DNA from 3 places in the Serratia sp. HNCC26DJ244 genome. Region 3 is predicted to be linked to each of the others. Evidence: predicted binding sites of a transcription regulator. Region 3 holds the regulator's gene; each other region holds the start of a gene.
What was found. The regulator ArgR, encoded in region 3, controls arginine synthesis, uptake and breakdown. The targets are predictions, from matches to a motif close to ANTGAATAAAAATACANT.

Region 1: the regulator ArgR is predicted to act here: its motif matches at 2,974-2,991, upstream of argF (ornithine carbamoyltransferase).
Region 2: the regulator ArgR is predicted to act here: its motif matches at 5,427-5,444, upstream of argA (amino-acid N-acetyltransferase).

The regions. Positions count from the first base shown of each region.
Region 1 is NZ_JBXUGO010000002.1:43,105-50,568, reverse strand. It holds gene AC2A06_RS01850 (ABC transporter permease) at 1-31, opposite strand, end outside; gene AC2A06_RS01845 (ABC transporter substrate-binding protein) at 43-1,611, opposite strand; gene argF (ornithine carbamoyltransferase) at 1,930-2,952, opposite strand; gene rraB (ribonuclease E inhibitor RraB) at 3,112-3,534, shown strand; gene miaE (tRNA isopentenyl-2-thiomethyl-A-37 hydroxylase MiaE) at 3,594-4,355, shown strand; gene AC2A06_RS01825 (GNAT family N-acetyltransferase) at 4,406-4,879, opposite strand; gene AC2A06_RS01820 (valine--tRNA ligase) at 5,025-7,464, opposite strand, start outside.
Region 2 is NZ_JBXUGO010000015.1:35,550-43,013, forward strand. It holds gene recB (exodeoxyribonuclease V subunit beta) at 1-1,906, shown strand, start outside; gene recD (exodeoxyribonuclease V subunit alpha) at 1,903-3,756, shown strand; gene argA (amino-acid N-acetyltransferase) at 4,069-5,412, opposite strand; gene amiC (N-acetylmuramoyl-L-alanine amidase AmiC) at 5,747-7,003, shown strand; tRNA gene AC2A06_RS12900 (tRNA-Met) at 7,077-7,153, opposite strand; tRNA gene AC2A06_RS12905 (tRNA-Met) at 7,222-7,298, opposite strand; tRNA gene AC2A06_RS12910 (tRNA-Met) at 7,365-7,441, opposite strand.
Region 3 is NZ_JBXUGO010000009.1:94,367-101,830, forward strand. It holds gene ppa (inorganic diphosphatase) at 1-294, opposite strand, end outside; gene fbp (class 1 fructose-bisphosphatase) at 509-1,513, opposite strand; gene mpl (UDP-N-acetylmuramate:L-alanyl-gamma-D-glutamyl-meso-diaminopimelate ligase) at 1,684-3,063, shown strand; gene argR (transcriptional regulator ArgR) at 3,209-3,679, opposite strand; gene mdh (malate dehydrogenase) at 4,142-5,080, shown strand; gene AC2A06_RS09655 (helix-turn-helix domain-containing protein) at 5,148-5,414, opposite strand; gene AC2A06_RS09660 (DNA-binding protein) at 5,597-5,950, shown strand; gene ispB (octaprenyl diphosphate synthase) at 6,138-7,109, opposite strand; gene AC2A06_RS09670 (hypothetical protein) at 7,119-7,256, opposite strand; gene rplU (50S ribosomal protein L21) at 7,378-7,464, shown strand, end outside.

The DNA of each region.
Region 1 (7,464 bases), on a different contig from region 3:
TTCCCGGCGTGAATTTTATCCCTACCGACATGGTTATCCTGATTATTTACTAACACGGTCATAATAGACCATATCTGCATTTAGTCCTTGTTGATAGCCTTTCACGTTATCACGCAGCACCACCTGCGTTTTAGCCTGATCGATAAACACATAGGGCGAACTTTGCTGTAACGCCTGCTGCAGGGCAGTATAACGTGCCGCACGCTTAGCCGGATCAGCCTCTGCCACCGCTTCCAGCGTCTGTTTATTCAGCTCAGGGATCTGCCAGCCATTGAGCCCGGCGACGGTGCTGCTTTTGCCATCGTTATACGCGAAGGTGCTGGCATTGGAATGGGCATCGAAATAATCGGGGATCCACAGACGGATTGCCGCTTGATGCTGTTTGGCACGGACACGAGCATAGACCTGGCTGCCCGCCGCAGGCAATAGCTCAAGTTTCACCCCACCTTGGGCAAAACTGGCCTGCAGCGACTGAGCAATGGTGATAAACGGAGGCTTATTTTCTACATCCAGGGTCAGAGTCGCATTGGTGATGCCGGCTTTTTCCAAGATAGCCTTGGCTTTGGCCGGATCAAAACTGAAGGGCTTATCTTCCAATGCCCCTGGCAGGCCCACAGGCAGGAAGCTTTGGTGAATAAAATATTGCCCTTTTAGCAGATCCTGGGTGATGCCTTGATAATCCACCAAATAGCGTGCGGCCTCCCAGAAAGCCGGGTTGTTCAACAGCGGGTTGGCCCGGTTGGCGGTATTAAACACCAAATAGTTCTGTTCAGCCGACGGAATTTCCAACACTTGCACGCCAGGCTGGTTTTTCAACGCACTGGTCTGGTCTGGGCCCAGCTCGCGAGCGATGTCAGCATCCCCTTGTTGGATCAACAGACGGCGCGCACTCGGGTCAGACACATTCTTGATAATGATGTTCTGGAGTAACGGCTTATCACCGGGAGAAGTAAGGTTGGCATCCAGCACAATGGCTTGATGAGGCTGATAAACGCGCATTTTAAACGGGCCGCTGCCCGCAGAGTGCAACTTCAGCCAAGTATTACCGAGATCATCCCCTTTCACATTGGCTTGCACCACTTTGCTATCGACAATGGAGGCAATGGGGGTAGAGAGAATATTCAACGCGACCGCCGGGCTGACATCCGCCGTCCAACTCAGTTGCACGGTATGATCATCAACCTTCTTCAATTGTTGTTCAATATTCTCGGGCTGCCAACCGAGCACATTGAGGATAAACGCCGGTGATTTATTCATTTTCACCGCGCGGGTATAAGAGAAAATGACATCATCCGCCGTCAATGGGTTGCCCGAAGAGAAAGTGGCCTGCGGACGCAGTTTGATGGTTAAGGTTTTAGCCGCCGCATCATCCTGCCAGCTTTCTGCCAATACGGGGATCACCTTGGCCGGGTTATCACGATCAGCTTGCACTAAACGCTGATAGAGACTGGGTACGGTTTGGATACTGGACAGTTCATTGGCTTCTGCCGGATCCAAGCTAACGATATCCTCTAATGACTGCACCACCACCAACGTATTCGGTGGCGTAGCGGCCCATGCAGTGCTGGAGAGAGCAGCAAGAATAAAAAGCGACAATACTTTATTTTTCATGAAAATATTCCTTTATCCCTGTCCGTAATTCAAGCTGCGCAGGGGGAATGGCAACTTAAATGAACTTGGGTCACTTTGACTCGAACATTAAACCGAAAATGAGCAATTAGCATTTGTTTTTGTACGGTATTTTCACCGTCAGGGGGTCACGGTAGAACGTTGCACAGCCGCAAGCAAAGGTTAATCTGTTATTTCATATAGCCAAAAGAACTATAGCCAGATTCAATCAATTTGGTGGGTAAAGTGCGCAGGTTTATTAAAGAGAATATCGGGGAGGGCTAGCCTATAGGGGCAGGTTTTGCCCCTATACTCATTAATTTACTGGGCGTTACTACTTAATGTCGCGACCATCACCGCCTTGATGGTATGCAGGCGATTTTCTGCCTGATCAAATACCACACTATGCGGGGACTCAAACACCTCGTTAGTCACTTCCATGCCCCCAGACAAGCCATACTGTTGCGCCATCTGTTTACCCAAGGTGGTTTGGTCATCGTGAAAGGCTGGTAGGCAATGGAGAAATTTCACCTGTGGGTTACCGGTCAGTTTAACCATCGCCATATTCACCTGATAAGGCAGCAACTGGGCAATTCGTTCCTGCCAGACCTCTTTGGGCTCACCCATAGAAACCCAAACGTCGGTATAGAGGAAGTCGGCACCTTGTACCCCTTCGGCAACATTCTCTGTCAGGGTAATTTTCCCGCCGGTCTGCTGCGCCAGCGCCTGACATTCAGCCACCAGTTGCGCCTGTGGCCAGCAGGCCTTCGGTGCCACCAAACGCAGATCCAACCCCACCAGAGCCGCTGCTTCCAGCAGCGTATTACCCATATTGTTATGGGCATCCCCCATATAGGCCAGTTTCATTTCACTCAAGTTCTTACCCGGCAGATGCTCAATCATGGTCAGTAAATCCGCCAGCAACTGGGTCGGGTGGAACTCGTTAGTCAGGCCATTCCATACCGGTACCCCGGCATATTCTGCCAGTGTGTCCACCAGATGCTGACCAAAACCACGATATTGAATACCGTCGTACAGGCGGCCAAGGACACGCGCCGTGTCTTTCATTGATTCTTTATGGCCGATTTGACTACCGCTTGGGCCAAGATAGGTGACCTGAGCCCCTTGGTCGAATGCGGCAACTTCGAAAGAGCATCGGGTACGGGTTGAGTCTTTTTCGAAGATGAGCGCAATGTTTTTACCCTGAAGATGTTGCGTTTCCTGGCCTTGCTTCTTGGCCTGCTTCAAGTTAGCCGCCAGTTGCAGCAGGGACTGGATCTCACTGGGGGTAAAATCCATTAACCTCAAAAAGTGCCGATTATAGAACGGGTTCATTTGGCTCATCTCCATCTATCCTTATTTTTGTTTGAATTAAAATTCACAATATATGAATGAATATTCAAATTCAACCCTGATAAAGAAATCTTTTATCTTTACCATGGCAGCAGTGGCAACGGTATGTGAAAATAGAAGAGATAAAGCCATTTTATTGAGGATAGAGACATGGCAAACCGTGAACTGCTGGAAGAACAACGCGAAGAAACCCGCCTGATCATCGAAGAACTGCTGGAAGACGGCAGTGATCCGGATGCGCTCTACACCATTGAGCACCATTTCTCTGCTGAAAAGTTTGAAGTTTTGGAACAAGCGGCCGTTGAAGCTTTTAAACTGGGTTACGAAGTGACCGACGCTGAAGAGCTGGAAGTGGAAGATGGCAACCTGGTTATGTGCTGTGATGTGATCAGTGAAGTTGCCCTGAATGCCGAATTGATCGACAGTCAGGTAGAACAATTGATCACCCTGGCAGAAAAACATGGTGTCCACTACGACGGTTGGGGCACCTATTATGAAGACCCTAATGGTGAAGAGGGTGATGACGAAGACGGCGACTTTATTGACGAAGACGACGACGGCAAACGCCATTAATTAATAATTAAATATGACGGGCCGTTAGATAGCTACCGGCCCGGTTACCACTGGATACCATGAACACCGCATCACTCTTATCCCCTATTCTCAACTTCCTGCACTGTGAAACACCAGATAGCTGGATAGCGATTGCACGCCGCTCTGAAAACTTGCCACTGCTACTGACCGACCACCTGGTTTGTGAGCTAAAAGCCGCGCAAACCGGTATGTGGCTGATCCGCCGCTATGTAGCCGATAAACAGAGCGGTGAGGCTTTGCTGGCTCTGCTTAAGCCCTATGAGGCGTTTGTGCATGAAGAGCAACAGGTGCCGGAAGTCCTGTTCCAGCAAAGTACGCTCACCAAAAAGATCTTGCCGAAAAACGACACCGCCTATGGCGCTGATTTGCTGGAAAAGATGGTCTTACTGATTAAAGAAGAACTTCATCATTTCTCGCAAGTGTTGGAAATCATGCGGATACGGCAGATCCCGTATAAAAAGATCACCGCCAGCCGCTATGCCAAAGGGATGATCCGCGAGGTACGTACCCATGACCCGGCCACCTTGATCGATAAACTGATCTGCGGGGCTTATATCGAAGCGCGATCCTGTGAGCGTTTTGCCAAACTGGCGCCGTTTCTGGATGATGAATTGAACCGGTTCTATGTTTCGCTACTACGCTCTGAGGCGCGCCATTATCAAGATTACCTGACACTGGCGCAGCAGGTGGCGGGGGGCGATATTAGCGAACGGGTGGATTATTTTGGCCGTATTGAAGCTCAGTTAATCCAGTCACCAGATACGGAGTTCCGTTTCCACAGCGGGGTGCCAACCTGCTGATTATCCTGGCAATACCCGTCATACTGCAAGTTGCTCGGGTCTTGCCAGGTTCACAGTGTTTTTAGCATCGCTACTTCGCAATCACCGTGGCCAGTATCGCCCATAGCGCACTCGAGAAGCTCAAAACCAAGATGCTGATACAGGTCTATCGCACTCTGTAGGGTCGCAGTGGTCTCTAAATAACAACGCTGGAACCCTTGTTGGCGGGCAAAATCCAACGCCTGAAGGGCTAAGCGTTTCGCCAAGCCTTTGCCACGGACTATCGGCAGGAAATACATCTTCTGTAATTCACAGATAGCCGGATCGCCCCCTTGTAATGGCGCGACCCCACCGCCCCCCACCACTTGGCCCTCCAGCTCCACCACCCAATAGGCGCTGCGTGGCTGGCTATAGAACTGAAATAGTGTATCCAGAATCGGATCGGCAACGGCATAGCCTTTATCTGCCGTCAGGCCATGTTCGGCTGAAACGGTACGAATAACATCGGCAATCGCGGCGTTATCTTCAACCGTGATCATGCGTATCAATGCTGTCATAGACTCCCTCCCTCAATCAAGCGGCAACCGGAAAGCAAAAACAGCGGTGGTTTGCCGCTGTTTTTGTGTTACCTGTTTTTGATATCGCCTGTTTTTGACATCAATTAGCTTTAGTGCAACTTACCCGCGCTGATTACAGCGCGGCAATCGTCGCTTGCTGCTCCTGCAGCTTCACCTTACCTTGCTGACAAGCAGCCAGACGCTCACGTTCCTTGGCGACCACCGCTTCTGGCGCACGAGCAACAAAGCCCTCATTAGACAGTTTGCCTTCAATCGAGGTAATTTCCGCATCCAGTTTAGCCATCTCTTTCGTCAGGCGCGCAATTTCTGCGTCCTTATCGATAAAGCCCGCCATGGGGATCAACAGCTCAGCACCTTCCACCAATTTAGTCACCGAGACCGGGCCTTTTTCACCCGCTGGTAACAGCGTAAGCGCACTCAAGCGTGCCAGTTTTTCAATAAAACTCTGGTTTTCCAACACGCGACGCTGGGCATCACCATTGGCATTGCGCAGCAGCACTTCCAGCGGTTTACTTGGCGCGATATTCATTTCAGCACGGATATTACGCACTGCAGTGATGGCCTGCTTGATCCACTCCAGATCATCCAATGCCTGCTGATCTTCCAGTGCGCTATCAAACGCCGGGAAAGGCTGCAGCATAATGGTATCGGCGGTGATGCCTTTAATCTGCTTCACACGCTGCCAGATGGTTTCGGTGATAAATGGAATGATCGGATGCGCCAAGCGCAACAAGGCCTCCAGCACAGTAATTAACGTGTTACGCGTCCCACGCTGTTCCGCTTCGCTGCCGTTACCGATAATCGGCTTGGTCAGTTCCAAGTACCAATCACAGAACTGGTTCCAGGTGAATTCATACAGAATACTTGCTGCAATATCAAAGCGGTAGTTATCCAAGGCTTCACGGTAAGCCTTCACCGTGCGGTTGAATTCAGCCAGGATCCAGCGGTCAGCCAGCGAAAGCTGCATTTCACCACCGTTAAAACCGCAGTCATGCTCTTCCGTATTCATCAGCACAAAACGACTGGCATTCCACAGTTTGTTACAGAAGTTACGGTAACCCTCCAGGCGCTTCATATCCCAGTTGATATCACGCCCGGTAGATGCCAGTGCCGCCAGAGTAAAGCGCAGCGCATCAGTACCGTGCGGCTCAATGCCGTTGGGGAACTGCTTCTCAGTGCGCTTGCGGATCTTCTCTGCCAATTGCGGCTGCATCATATTGCCGGTACGTTTTTCCAGCAATTCTTCCAGTGATATCCCGTCCACCATATCCAGCGGGTCGATGACGTTGCCTTTCGACTTGGACATCTTCTGCCCTTCATCGTCACGGATCAGGCCAGTCATATAGACCGTTTTGAAAGGCACTTGCGGTTTGCCATTTTCATCTTTGATGAAATGCATGGTCAGCATGATCATGCGGGCAATCCAGAAGAAGATAATGTCAAAACCGCTCACCAACACACTGGTCGGGTGGAAGGTTTTCAGCGCTTCAGTCTGCTCAGGCCACCCCAGCGTGGAGAAAGTCCACAAGCCAGAAGAGAACCAGGTATCCAGCACATCCTCATCCTGGTTGAGCACCACATCTGCCCCCAGGTTATGCTTCTGGCGCACTTCTTCTTCGTTACGGCCAACATACACCTTGCCATCCGCGTCATACCAAGCGGGAATGCGGTGGCCCCACCATAGCTGGCGAGAGATACACCAATCCTGAATATCGCGCATCCAACTGAAATACATGTTTTCGTACTGCTTGGGTACGAACTGAATGTCACCTTGCTCAACCGCTTCTACTGCTACTTTCGCCAGCGGCGCAGTACGCACATACCATTGGTCGGTCAGCATCGGTTCAATCACCACACCACCACGGTCACCATAAGGCACCGTCAAGTCATGGGGTTTGATCTCATCAAGCAGGCCAAGTTGCTCAAAGGCAGCAACCACTGCTTTACGGGCGGCAAAACGTTCCAGGCCACGGAACTGAGCTGGGAGCTCACCGCTGTATGCAGTGCTCGCTTCACCCTGGGTATCAAACACCTCGGCTTCTTCGCGGATATCGCCGTCAAAAGTCAGGATGTTGATCATCGGCAATTGGTGACGCTTACCCACTTCATAGTCATTAAAATCGTGCGCCGGGGTGATCTTCACACAACCGGTGCCCTTTTCCATATCGGCATGTTCGTCACCGAGGATAGGGATGCGGCGGCCAACCAGTGGCAAAATGATCTCTTTACCGATCAGATCCTTGTAACGCGGATCCTGCGGGTTGACGGCAACACCAGTATCCCCCAGCATGGTTTCCGGCCGGGTGGTGGCAACCACCAGATAATCTTTGCCTTCCGCTGTGGTAGCGCCATCGGCCAGTGGATAACGCAGATGCCACATCGACCCTTTGGATTCACGGTTTTCCACTTCCAGATCAGAAATGGCGGTGCGCAGTTTCGGATCCCAGTTCACCAAACGTTTACCACGGTAGATCAAGTCTTCCTGATAGAGGCGAACAAACACTTCTTTTACCGCATTGGACAAGCCGTCATCCATGGTGAAGCGTTCACGC
Region 2 (7,464 bases), on a different contig from region 3:
TCAGGCGTCAGATATTACCATTTTGGTGCGTAGCCGCGCGGAAGCGGCGTTGATACGTGATGCGCTCAGTGCGCTGGCGATTCCTTCGGTTTACCTTTCCAGCCGTGACAGTGTTTTTGATACTGTAGAAGCGAAAGATTTACTGTGGTTACTGCAGGCGGTATTGGCTCCGGAACAGGAGTGGACATTACGTAGTGCCATGGCGAGCAGTTTGCTGGGGCTGGATGCGCTGACGCTGGACCAGTTGAATCGCGATGAGCGCGCCTGGGATGCCTTGGTTAATGAGTTTGATGCATACCGCACTTGCTGGTTGCAGCGGGGTGTTTTGCCCATGTTGCGTCAGGTGATGGTCAAGCGGCATTTAGCTGAGGATCTGCTGGCCAGTCTGGGCGGTGAACGTCGTTTGACCGATATTATGCACTTAGGCGAGTTATTGCAGGAAGCCTCGACGCAACTTGAAGGGGAACATGCCCTGGTACGCTGGTTGGCGCAGCAAATTGCTCAGCCCAACCAGCAGATGGATAACCAACAATTGCGGCTAGAGAGTGATCGGCATTTAGTTCAGGTGATGACTATCCATAAATCCAAAGGGTTGGAGTTCAATCTGGTGTGGCTGCCTTTTGTCGCCCATGCTCGCCAGCAACAACAAGGGCTATACCATGACCGCCAAACGTTTCAGGCGTTGCTGGACCTTAACGCCAATGAAGAGAGTCAGGCCTGGGCAGAAGAAGAACGTCTGGCCGAAGACTTGCGGTTACTGTATGTGGCGCTAACCCGTTCGGTTTATCACTGTAGCATCGGTCTCGCCCCACTCTTTCTGGGGATGCGTAAGAAACAAGGTGAGACGGATTTGCACCGTAGCGCCCTGGGTTATCTGTTACAGGCTGGGCAAGCGGGTGATGCCGACTACCTTAAAGCCTGTTTACAGCAGTTGTCAGCCAAGGAGATGGCCTTTGCATGGGTGGATACGCCAGATGAACATCTCTGGCAGCCACAACAGACTACGGTCACTGAGTTAGTCGCCAGGCAGTTCTCACGGCAATATCAAGATTCATGGCGTGTCACCAGCTATACCGGGTTGCAGCAGCATGGTTCGAGTCGCGTACTGGAGTTGTTACCGCGCCTGGATATTGAGGCTATTGGCGAGCAATCGGTAGAGAGTGTCACCACCCTGACCCCCCATACTTTTCCACGCGGCGCAGCACCCGGGACGTTTCTGCATAGTTTGTTTGAAGAATGGGATTTCACTCAACCGTTAGATCAAGCGTGGTTGCTGGAACAAGTGCAGAAACAGGGCGTAGAGCCGCATTGGTTACCGGTTTTGTATCACTGGATGCAAACGGTGCTCAATACGCCGCTTAATCACAGCGGGGTGATGCTTTCAGCGCTACCTGCTGGGGCCCGGCAGGCGGAGTTACAGTTTTATTTGCCGATTAATCGGCTGTTGCAGGCGAGCGAGTTGGATAAGCTGATAAAACGCTATGATGCGCTGTCTGCCCATTGCCCGGAACTCAATTTCCAACAGGTGCAAGGGATGCTGAAAGGCTTTATTGATTTGGTGTTCTGCTGGCAAGGGAAATACTACTTGCTGGATTACAAATCCAACTGGTTGGGCGATAACAGCGGCGCTTATACCCAGCAAGCCATGGAGCAGGCGATGGTTCAACACCGCTACGACCTGCAATATCAACTCTATACCTTGGCGCTGCATCGTTATTTGCGCCATCGTCTGGTGGATTACGATTATGAGCACCATTTCGGCGGGGTGATTTATCTATTTCTACGCGGCGTGGATAGCGAACAGGTTGGCAACGGTATCTTTACTTGCCGCCCGCCACTGGCGTTAGTCGAAGGGATGGATCGCCTGTTTAGTGGTGAACCCCTGGCCCTTGAGGTGGAGCAATGATCAATATCCTGAATCAGGCATTGGCGTTGGGGGTGTTGCGCCCGTTAGATGTGCAATTTGCCCAGGTGGTGGCCAGCGAAGATCAACCCGCACTGCTGCTGGCTGCCGCTTGCTTGAGTGCAGATGCCGGGGCAGGGCATGTCTGTTTGTTGCTCGAGCAACTGTTACCGGAAAATTTGTTCCATGGCCGTCAACCTGAGTTGGCATTGGCTGCCTGGCAAGCCTGTGGGCAACCGGATCTGGCTGGTTGGCAACAGTGCTTACTGGCAACGCCGGCAGTGAGTGATGGTAGTGCTGCGACCCCCATGGTGCTGCAACAACAACGGCTCTATTTGCAACGTATGTGGCAAAACGAGGGTGAGGTGGCGGCCTTTATCGGCAGTGAGAGTTCACCTCTGTTGATGGAGGAAGCGCCACTGCGCACCATCCTCGATCAACTGTTTGGCGAGACAACCGCTGAACCTGATTGGCAAAAAATTGCCGCAGCCGTTGCGGTGACACGGCGTATTGCGGTGATCTCTGGTGGACCAGGCACGGGGAAAACCACCACCGTCGCTAAATTGTTGGCGGCATTGGTCCAGTTGAACCACAGTGAGCACTTACGTATCCAGCTTGCGGCCCCGACGGGCAAAGCAGCGGCGCGCCTGACGGAGTCCTTAGGCCGTGCCAGTCAGCAGTTAAATTTAACCACGGAGCAGCGGGCATTATTCCCGACAGAGGCAGCAACGTTACACCGTTTGCTTGGCGCTCAGCCAAACAGCCAGCGGATGCGTTACCACCGGGGTAACCCACTGCATCTGGATGTATTGGTGGTGGATGAAGCCTCAATGGTGGACTTACCGATGATGGCGCGTTTAATTGCTGCTTTACCCGCTAATGCGCGGGTGATTTTCCTGGGGGATCGTGATCAGTTAGCGTCTGTAGAGGCGGGGGCGGTGCTGGGGGATATCTGTCAATTTGCCGAGCAGGGTTATAGTGAGAGTCGAGCTGAACAGTTGACGCGCTTGACCGGGTGCTCAATACCCCGGCAATGGGTGGGGGACGGGCCCTTGGTGCGTGATAGCCTGTGCTTACTGCGTAAGAGTTATCGGTTTGACGCCAACTCCGGTATTGGGCAGTTAGCGTTGGCGGTGAATGCCGGTGAGGCTAAGCGTGCTATGGCGGTGCTAAATAGCGGCTACGCCGATGTGTCTGCCTATCCATTGGTTGAAACTGAAGATTATCAACAGTTACTGGATACCTGTGTTGATGGTTATGGTGCTTATCTACGGCTGGTGGCTACCGGCGCCGGGGCTGCCACCATCCTGACCGCGTTCGGTGACTTTCAACTCTTGTGCGCGCTGAGAGACGGGCCATTTGGCGTTGCTGGGTTGAATCAACGTATTGAAAGCGGCTTGCAGCGAGTGGGGTTGATCCAGCGTAATGCGGCGGCAGGGCGTTGGTACCCAGGGCGTCCGGTGATGATTAGCCGAAACGATAGTGCCTTGGGCTTATTCAATGGCGATATTGGTATCGCTTTGCCCGATGAAGAAGGCAACCTGCGGGTTTATTTCCCATTACCGGATGGTTCAATTAAATCGGTGCAACCGAGCCGCTTGCCAGAGCACGAAACCGCCTATGCCATGACGGTACATAAATCCCAAGGCTCAGAGTTTGAACATACGGTACTGGTGTTACCCCCTGACTTTCTGCCGCTACTCACTCGCGAACTGCTGTATACCGCAATTACCCGTGCTCGTAAGCAGCTCTCGCTTTATGTTACCGATAAGGTGCTGATGGGGGCGATTCGCACTCCAACACAGCGCCGTAGTGGTTTGGCCGAACGGCTGCAATTGATGAGCAGTCCGTGATTTTGGTTAATGGTGAATTTGTTTGGATAAATTGCTTAGGAACCTGAGGGATCCCCATATATTTTCTGTCAACATTCTGTATTGAGACAAATTTAAGGTATAAAATTCAATATATTGTATTTTTGTGACAAATTTCGGTCGCCTTATGTTTTCCATACTATGAACTGATTGCGCCTGCGACCGAATCAGGGGCCAAAGGCGTGGCCCCTGATAACCCGCGCCTTTGCCAACTCAGGCGGTCGCTACGCGACAATTACTCGGCCCGTCCCTGGGCCTCGCCCCTGCAGCTTGAATGATGACGAGTATAAACAGTCAGAGATTCGCCAACAGGATTTTTGAGCGACGTTGGTAGTTGTACAACGCCTGTTTTTTCATCGGCAATACGTCTACTTCCGCCGGGGTGAAGCCCCGTTCCTGGAACCAGTGAATGCTGCGGGTCGTGAGCACAAACAGTTTCTGCAGCCCCATTTGACGCGCCTGGCTTTCTACCCGTTGCAGCAGCATTTCACCGCGTGATGAACTGCGGTAATCCGGGTGTACCGCAACACAGGCCATTTCACCGATCTTCTCTTCCGGGAAGGGGTAGAGTGCCGCACAGGCAATGGTCAGGTTATCCCGCTCGATAATGGTAAATTTGTCGATTTCCATCTCAAGTTGTTCCCGCGAGCGGCGTACCAGGATCCCTTGCTGCTCCAGTGGGCGGATAAGCTCCAGTATGCCGCCAATATCATTGATGGTCGCATTGCGTACCTGTTCGGCACTCTCCATCACTATCTGGGTGCCGATGCCATCCCGTGAGAATAGCTCTTGTAGCAAGGCTCCATCTTCCTGGTAGCTGATCAAATGGCAACGGCGTACACCGCTACTGCAGGCTTTGACTGCACCGCGCAGGAAACGTACCGTACCGGAGTAGTAATCGCCAGACTCTTCCAGTTGTTCAATGCGTTTTTGCGCATCGTTAGGGAACAATTCGGAGATAATATTCCCTTGCTTATCCGTCACCCCTTGTGAAGAGCAAAAGCCGATCATTTTTTCCGCCTGCAATTTGATCGCCAACTGTGTAGCGACTTCTTCGGAGGTCAGGTTAAAACTTTCGCCAGTGACTGATACCGCGACAGGGCCAATCAAGACAATGGCGTTGCTGTCTAACTGACGGTGGATGGCTTCCTGGTCAATGCGGCGGATACGGCCACTGTGGCAGTAATCTACGCCATCATCCACCCCCAACGGTTGGGCAATGACAAAGTTACCGCTGACGACATTGATATGCGCCCCTTGCAATGGGGTATTGTTGAGGCTCATTGAGAGCCGTGCCGTGATATCCAGTTGTAACAAGCCAGCAGCCTGTTTCACCAACTCTAAGGCTTGAGCGTCAGTCACACGGACATGTTTATGATAAATGGGCTCACAATGATGTAGGGCCAGATTGCTATCGATTTGTGGGCGTGCGCCATAGACCACCACCAGACGGATCCCCAAACTATGTAATAACCCAATATCATTGACGATACTGGTGAAGTTTTCATGCTCAATGGCTTCCCCACCGAGCATGATGACAAACGTTTTGCCACGGTGAGCGTTGATATAGGGAACTGAGTGACGGAATCCTTGGACCAGCTCTGTGCTACGTTCCTTCACGGCAAAACCTCTTTGCATATTTATACGGTATTTTTGTATTTTTATTCTTTTATGGCGTAAATGGCAAGAGGGAAATAATCTGAAACTGCCCGTTAGGTGAGTGATCTGGCGGTTGTTATTCAGGTTTTGGCGCATGTCTTTGCTTTACCTGCTTGAGAATAACGCGAATTATTCACCACAATAGATGAGTAAATTGAAAACCATTAAAGATGACAGGGTTGTCGAGATTAGTTAAAGTTTTGCAATTATGCTTGTTTTTCTATCGGTTATAGCAAATTTTATACGGGTTATAGATAAAAACCCTGTAGCTTGAAGAGTGACGGGTAAAAATTTTTACTATTGCTGGAGCCACATGCCTAACGCTAACCACCATCAGACTCGTCGTCGTCTTTTACAAGGAGTAGCCGCAACTTGGTTGCTGAGTGTGAGCCGCGTTGGCTTCGCTGCTGCTGCTTCGGTGATTGCGGTCCGCATCTGGCCCTCCTCGACCTATACCCGGGTAACGCTGGAATCTAATATTCCATTGAAGTATCAGCAGTTTGCATTGGCTAATCCAGAGCGAATCGTCATTGACGTGGAAGGGGTGCATCTTAACTCGGTGCTTAAAGGTATCGCCGGGCAGGTACGCAAGGAAGACCCTTATTTGAAACAGGTGCGAGTGGGTCAGTTCGATAAAGATACCGTCAGATTGGTACTAGAACTCAAGCAACGTGTAAGTTCACACCTGTTTACCCTGTCACCGGTTGCTGAGTATCGTAACCGCCTGGTTATGGATCTCTATCCTGCTAAAGCAAGCAGCGGTGAAGAGTACGACCCGTTGCTGGCATTACTGGAGGATTATAATAAAGGCGATGTGGAACGCACATTACCCGCCCCGGCACAAACCCCAGCGGTGGGTAAGGCAGGGCGTGACAGGCCTATTGTGATCATGCTGGATCCTGGTCACGGTGGAGAAGATCCTGGTGCTATTGGTAGAAATAAAACCCGCGAAAAAGACATTGTGTTGCAAATTGCCCGCCGGTTGAGCGCGCTGATCAAGCGTGAACCCAATATGCAAGTCTTTATGACACGCAATGAAGATGTGTTTATTCCATTGAAAGTGCGTGTGGCGAAAGCACGCAAGCAACGGGCAGATCTGTTTGTTTCGATCCATGCTGATGCTTTTTCCAACCATAGCGCTCGGGGATCTTCCGTTTTTGCCCTATCCACCAAAGGCGCTACCAGTAATACCGCCAAGTTTCTGGCACAAACACAGAACGCCGCCGATGATATTGGTGGGGTAAGCAAAAGTGGTGATCGCTATCTTGATCACACCATGTTTGATCTACTGCAGACGGCGACCATCAATGACAGCCTGAAATTTGGCCGGGAAGTGCTGACTCGTATGGGGAAAATTAACCGTTTGCACAAGAACCGGGTCGATCAGGCGGGGTTTGCTGTGCTCAAAGCACCGGATATTCCTTCCATTCTGGTGGAAACGGCATTTATCAGTAACCCGGAAGAGGAGCGTAAACTGCGCACCAGTCAGTTTCAGCAGCAGATAGCCCAATCTATTTTGGCCGGAATCAAAGCCTATTTTGCCAATGGTGGCGCGCAGGCACGTGGTTGAGTATCAAGGGGGAAGATAAATGATAGACACAAAAAAAACACCCGTTAAGGTGCTTGCTTGTACCACTCAAGATTGGTTGCGGAGGCCGGATTTGAACCGACGACCTTCGGGTTATGAGCCCGACGAGCTACCAGGCTGCTCCACCCCGCGTCCGTCTTGATGCTGATATTATCACTACAACATTACTATGGTTAACAACAAGTTGTTAGACAGTAAGTTGGTTGCGGAGGCCGGATTTGAACCGACGACCTTCGGGTTATGAGCCCGACGAGCTACCAGGCTGCTCCACCCCGCGTCCGTATAATACCTGTTTTTTCATCGAATCCAATCTTTTATCTGTAATTATTACCACAGTATTGATTGGTTGCGGAGGCCGGATTTGAACCGACGACCTTCGGGTTATGAGCCCGACGAGCTACCAGGCTGCTCCACCCCGCGTCCGATGGATGCGCACTATACTC
Region 3 (7,464 bases):
ATCGGTCATTTTTAACACCCCTACCGGACGGCAACGGATCACAGAACCGGGTTGCAGTGGGTAAGGTGTCGGTACCAACACATCAACTGGGTCACCATCCAGTGACAAAGTATGGTTGATATAGCCATAGTTGCAGGGATAGAACATGGCGGTGGACATGAAACGGTCAACAAACAGCGCGCCGGTTTCCTTGTCGATTTCATATTTGATCGGGTCAGCGTTAGCCGGGATTTCGATAACTACATAAATATCTTCTGGCAGGTCTTTGCCAGCGGGGACCAGATTCAAGCTCATGTCGGTTTCCTTTAATCAAACCAGAAAGGGAGTGCGCGCTATTATAGCGGACTCTTTTATGATTTCCTGCCCTTTTCATCACTGAACCCAGGGATTCAGTGATCAAGCATCGTCTTAGTTAATCAAGCTCTAGGGGGATTGAACTGGGTATTAGGTCCGTCCCTAGACCTTCCCCCCCTGCAGCTGAGGGGGGGAATATTGATGGCGGTAGGGGTTATTCGTCAGGAAACTCAGCAATAAAACGCTCTGCTTCTTCCACCATTGACTTGGTGCCGACGAAGAACGGCACACGCTGGTGTAATTGTTCCGGCACAATGTCCAGAATGCGTTTTTTACCATCAGTGGCTTTTCCGCCCGCCTGTTCTGCCAGAAAGGCCATCGGGTTGCATTCATACAGCAAGCGGAGTTTGCCGGTTGGGTGACTGGCGGTGCTTGGATAAATGTAGATGCCGCCTTTCAGCAGGTTGCGGTGGAAGTCAGCCACTAATGAGCCGATATAGCGCGACGTATAAGGACGCCGAGTGGCCTCATCCTGTTCCTGGCAGTATTTAATGTATTTTTTTACTCCAAGAGGGAATTTGATGTAATTACCTTCGTTGATGGAGTACATACAGGCGGTTTCTGGGAAGTGGACTTTCTCGTGAGAGAGGCAGAACACCCCCAGAGAGGGATCATAGGTAAAGGCATGTACGCCATAGCCAGTGGTATAAACCAACATGGTGGATGAACCATACACCACGTAACCAGCAGCAACCTGCGCGCTACCCGGTTGCAGGAAATCAGCCTCAGTGACGGGAATACCCAATGGCGTGATACGGCGATAGATGGAGAATATGGTTCCGACTGAGACGTTGACATCAATATTGGATGAGCCATCCAATGGATCCATCAACACGACGTATTTGGCATTTTCAGCGCGTTCGCCTTCGAAAATAACAATCTCGTCCTCTTCTTCTGAAGCGATACCCGCAACTTCGCCGCGAGCCTTCAATGCGGCTTTGAGTTTTTCATTGGCGAACAGGTCTAGCTTCATCTGAGCTTCACCCTGTACGTTTGAAATACCATTGGTTCCCAGAATATCAACCAAACCGGCTTTGTTGATATCACGGTGAATGATTTTTGCACCCAGCTTAATGGCGGAAAGTAATGCAGATAGTTCGCCAGTGGCGTGAGAGAAGTCGTGTTGTTTCTCGACGATAAATTCGCCTAACGTTTTCATAACACAATCCCAGAGGTTACGGATGGATAGCGGCCTGTTAGCTCACTGCTAACATTTTCGCTAGCAGTGTAGTCCAAAGTGACCCATTATTCATAGGCAAATCCGTTTCTTCTGTGCGATTTTGAAGGTTAGAATAAGTACTAAATCGATGCACTTAAATGAGAAAGCTAATGCGCATACATATTCTTGGGATCTGTGGCACCTTTATGGGCGGGCTGGCGATGTTGGCTCGTTCCCTTGGACATGACGTGACAGGTTCAGATGCGAACGTTTATCCGCCAATGAGCACCTTGCTGGAAAACCAGGGAATTGACCTGATACAAGGGTATGACCCCGCTCAATTGATACCAGTACCCGATTTGGTGATCATCGGCAATGCGATGAGTCGAGGTAATCCCTGTGTGGAAGCGGTATTGGAACAGGGTATCCCTTATGTGTCGGGCCCTCAGTGGTTACATGATCATGTATTGCGTGATCGCTGGGTGTTGGCTGTGGCAGGTACACACGGTAAAACCACCACCGCTGGGATGGCAACCTGGATCCTGGAAGCTTGTGGTTACCAGCCGGGTTTTGTGATTGGGGGTGTGCCGGGTAATTTTGATGTTTCTGCGCGCCTCGGTGGTAGCCCGTTCTTTGTTATTGAAGCTGATGAATACGATTGTGCCTTCTTCGATAAGCGTTCCAAGTTTGTCCACTACAGCCCACGAACGCTGATCATGAACAACCTTGAGTTCGACCATGCGGATATCTTTGATGATCTGAAAGCGATCCAGAAACAGTTCCACCATCTGGTGCGATTGGTGCCGGGCAAGGGCAAAATTATTCTGCCGGAGAACGACACACAGCTGAAACAAGTGATGGCGATGGGCTGTTGGAGTGAACAGGAGTGGGTCGGCGATGAAGGAAGTTGGCGTGCGCAGAAGCTGACAGCGGATGCTAGCCACTACGCGGTATACCTCGATGGCGAGAAAGTGGGAGAGGTTAACTGGTCGTTGGTGGGTGAGCACAACATGCATAATGGTCTGATGGCGATTGCTGCTACGCGCCATATTGGTGTGCAACCGGCTGATGCTTGCCAGGCGTTGGGTGATTTTATTAATGCCCGCCGTCGTTTGGAGTTGCGTGGAGAGGCGGCTGGTGTCACGGTTTATGATGACTTTGCTCATCATCCAACGGCTATTCTGGCCACGTTGGCGGCTTTGCGTGGCAAAGTGGGCGGAACGGCACGTATTCTTGCCGTACTGGAACCCCGTTCAAACACCATGAAGATGGGGATCAGCAAAAATGACCTGGCACCTTCTTTAGGGCGTGCTGATGAAGTGTTCCTGTTTCAGCCTCATCATATTCCATGGCAAATCGCAGAGGTGGCAGAGGCCTGTGTGCAGCCAGCGCATTGGAGTGCTGACCTTGATACGTTGCTGGAGATGATCATCAAAACGGCGCAGCCAGGTGACCATATTTTGGTGATGAGCAATGGCGGCTTTGGCGGTATTCATGACAAACTGTTATCGGCGCTGGCTAATAAAGCAGAGTCACAAGAGAACGACTGATTTTATCGATGGACACTCAAAATAGCCCGGTGGTTTGACAAAACAGGGTTGATAAAACACTTGTGTTGATCGGGTTCGGTCTAGCCCCAAGGATGGGGCGCGTCATGAAACCAACAACCCTGCAGTTTGAATGGCGACGGGTGCACTAAAGCTCCTGCTCGAACAGCATCAAAATGGCCTCATGGAGCTGAAGTGCCGTAAAGGTGCTGGCTGGGGTGATAAAAATAGTGTCGTCACCTGCAATGGTTCCCAGAATCCCTTCTGCTTTCCCCAGTGAATCTAACAAACGAGCAATCAATTGTGCCGCGCCTGGACTGGTACGAATCACTACCATGGCATCATTATGGTCGATATCCAGCACCAGGTTTTTTAGCGGACTGGTGGTGGTGGGGACACCGAGTTCAGCAGGTAGGCAGTACACCATTTCCATTTTTGCATTACGTGTACGCACAGCCCCGAACTTGGTTAACATACGGGACACTTTTGACTGGTTAATATTCTCGAAGCCTTCTTCCTGCAGCGCTAAAACGATTTCACCTTGTGAACTGAACTTTTCTTCTTTCAATAACGCTTTAAACGCTTTGGTCAGGTCTTCCTGTTTTGCAGGATTACGCATTTTACACCGTGAAATGTGGAGGGAGACGTTTTGATTATGCATATAAATGAATTTTTATGCAAACTTGATGTAGTGGTGACCAACAGTAATACACCGAGGACGAAGAAAGGAGGCAACCTTAGTAAGATATTTATCTCATGAATAGGCTGTTCCAATGAGAAGCAACACGTCAGGGGGGCGCAGTAATATGATTAAAATGATGTTGTTATTATGTTACGTAAGGGTGTAATGTGAACAGCGGTTAACTTAATTGTAAAATAATGCATGTTATTTTTGATTATTGTGCGCTATGCCCTCAATGCATCGGGCATTTAATCTAAAATAGCCTCGCTGCAGACCATTTTATTGCGCCAGATCTAAAACAGACTGTTAATGGGTTGTTTTAAAAGGAGTAATAAATTAAGGTCCCGGGCCAAAGAATTCACGGCGTTTATATATTTAAGATAATAAAAGGAGTATAGGATGAAAGTTGCAGTTCTCGGTGCTGCTGGTGGTATTGGCCAAGCCCTCGCCCTTCTACTCAAGACCCAACTTCCTTCAGGTTCTGAACTCTCTCTTTACGACATAGCACCCGTTACACCAGGCGTTGCTGTTGACTTAAGCCATATCCCAACGGCAGTTAAAATTAAAGGTTTCAGTGGTGAAGATGCCACCCCTGCGTTACAGGGAGCCGATGTGGTGTTGATATCAGCGGGTGTCGCGCGTAAACCTGGAATGGATCGTTCCGATCTGTTCAATGTTAATGCAGGGATAGTGCGTAATCTGATGGAACAAGTGGCTAAAACTTGCCCGAAAGCCTGTATTGGTATTATTACCAACCCGGTCAACACCACAGTGGCTATTGCTGCTGAAGTGATGAAAAAAGCCGGTGTTTACGATAAAAACAAGCTGTTTGGGGTAACTTTGCTCGATGTTATCCGTTCTGATACGTTTGTGGCAGAGTTGAAAGGTAAGCAACCGGAAGAGTTGAATGTGGCAGTGATTGGCGGCCACTCCGGTGTCACCATTCTGCCTCTACTGTCACAGATCCCTGGCGTCAGCTTTAGTTCTCAGGAAGTGGCAGATTTAACCAAACGCATTCAGAATGCGGGAACCGAAGTGGTTGAAGCCAAGGCTGGTGGTGGCTCCGCTACGCTCTCCATGGGGCAGGCTGCGGCACGTTTTGGCCTCTCGCTGGTGCGCGCCTTGAGTGGTGAAAAGGGGATCGTAGAATGTGCCTATGTTGAAGGTGATGGCAAATACGCACGTTTCTTTGCACAACCCCTAGTGCTTGGCGTCAACGGCATTGCAGAACGGAAAGACATTGGACTGCTGAGCGATTTTGAACAAAAAGCGCTGAATGACATGCTGGACGTCCTGCACCAAGATATTGAGCTGGGTGAAAAATTTATTAATAACTGATTGCTTGGTTCAGCTCACAATATATAAGCCGCCGGAATAGGTTCCGGCGGCTTTTTGCTTCTCATGATTACCCAGATGATTTGATGCGACTTTTCCGATCCAGCAGATGATGGGTGTGCGGATCAAAATAGCGACTGGGCCAAATCTCTGCCGGATGTACCTTCAAGGCCTCGGCAATGAGCCACTCTCCTTTTGGCCATGGGCGGGAAAGTGCATTCGCTAACGTTGACGAGCTCAGCCCAGCCTCGCGTGAAACTGCTGCCAATGTGGTACCTCTTTTCTTCAGCGCCGCGATAACGTCTGCTGGATGCCAATCTAGATTCCGTGAATTCATGTTTACATTCCTTTTTTTGATTAGAGAAAGTTCTGTTAGTGGTATAACTAACAGTTCAGGATAAATTGTTTAAGCAACATGAATTGCTTATTCGGAAATCAGAATACCATTAAGTTTCTAAAAAATATCTTATTGGTTTCTAAAAGTTGAATGTAACTACATGAAAATCTGGGGTCATGGTTATGAAAAACGAGTGGTTTGCTGCCAAGGAACTCGTCGGCATTGCAGGATTACCTTCCTCAACACAGGGAATCAACCTAATGGCCAGGCGCGAAGGCTGGGTTAGCCGTCGCCGCAGAGGAGTACAGGGGAAAGCGCTGGAGTACCATGTTGACAGTTTACCTGCCGACATCAGAAACCTGCTGATATTACGTGAGGATCCCGCTATCTATGACGTAGAGCGCCAAGACCCACTGGCAGTATGGATCGAATACTATTACCACCTTTCAGAAAAGGAGCGGGGAGAGGTCATGGCATTTTTGATGCGTGAAGGAGTGAACAGCTTGCTGGCATGGATTGCGGAAAAACATAAATAGCCACAGTTGCAACTTGCCGAGCAAGCTCGCTAAGCGAGCCTCTATCCGTCGCCATTCAAACAGCGGTGTTATCGGCTATGTTACGCGGCCCTCATTCGGATCCGCCCCGAAGAGAGCCACGCTGTTCAAAACAGACGGCGTCTTTTTCCTGCAACATAGACTTCGCGTATTTGGAAATGCTGATTTCTTAAAAATCACGTTGCACCGCAAGGTGCGCTAATCCTTCCAAGGCGTCTCGGTATGGTGATTCAGGCAATACTTGCAGTGCAGTAATCGCTTTATCGGCTTCTTCTTCTGCTCGTTGACGTGTGTAGGTGAGAGAACCGCACATCCTCATGGTTGCCAGAACCGATTCCAGCAGATGACGGCCATTCCCCTGTTCAATGGCTTGGCGGATCATGGCTGATTGCTCTGCATTGCCATGATGCATAGCGTGCAACAAAGGCAAGGTAGGCTTACCTTCACTCAGGTCATCGCCGGTATTTTTTCCTAGCGTCGTTCCATCCGCACTGTAATCGAGCAAGTCATCAATTAATTGGAACGCAGTACCAAGATAACGTCCATAGTCCTGTAAGGCCTGTTCTTCGACTTTGGTAGCATTGGCGAGGATGGCGGAAGATTGCGCCGCTGCTTCAAACAGACGGGCCGTCTTACTATAAATGACCCGCATATAGCTTTCTTCACTGATGTCGGGATCGTTGACATTCATCAATTGCAGTACTTCGCCTTCGGCAATCACGTTGACCGCTTCGGACATGACTGCCAGCACCGGTAATGACCCCAGGCTGGTCATCATCTGGAAAGCACGGGTGTAAATAAAATCGCCTACCAGCACACTGGCGGCATTACCAAACGCCGCATTCGCGGTGGCTTTGCCGCGGCGCATATCGGATTCATCCACCACATCATCATGGAGTAGGGTCGCTGTGTGAATGAATTCAATCAAAGCAGCGACGGTAATATGCTTATCTCCCTGGTAATGCAGCGCCTGCGCCGCCAGAATGGCGATCATCGGGCGAATGCGTTTGCCACCACTACTGATAATGTAGTGGCCAAGTTGGTTAATGAGCGCAACATCGGAATTTAATTGTTCCAGAATGGTGGCGTTCACGGCGGCCATATCTTGCGTGGTTAACTCAGTAATTTGTTCTAGATTCATAATATTTTTTCAGTTGTGTTGCTCTTCACCGCGATGAGAACGCTGCTCATATCGGCACATGGCGGTAACTGTCATCCCGATTGTACTAGAAAAATGCTCCAGATAAACGCCGGGAACGAAACTGTGTTTTTTTTCTTCTTTTTTCACTGCGCTACTCTATTCTGCTCTTGTCATGTGAGGGATTATTGCGTAGAATTCGCGCCCTATTGTGAATATTTATAGCGCGCCCTCTATTAAACAGTTAGGCACGCGGAAAGCGGAGTTTTATATGTACGCGGTTTTCCAAAGTGGTGGTAAACAACACCGAGTAAGCGAAGGTCAGACCGTTCGCTTGGAAAAGCTGGACATCGCAACT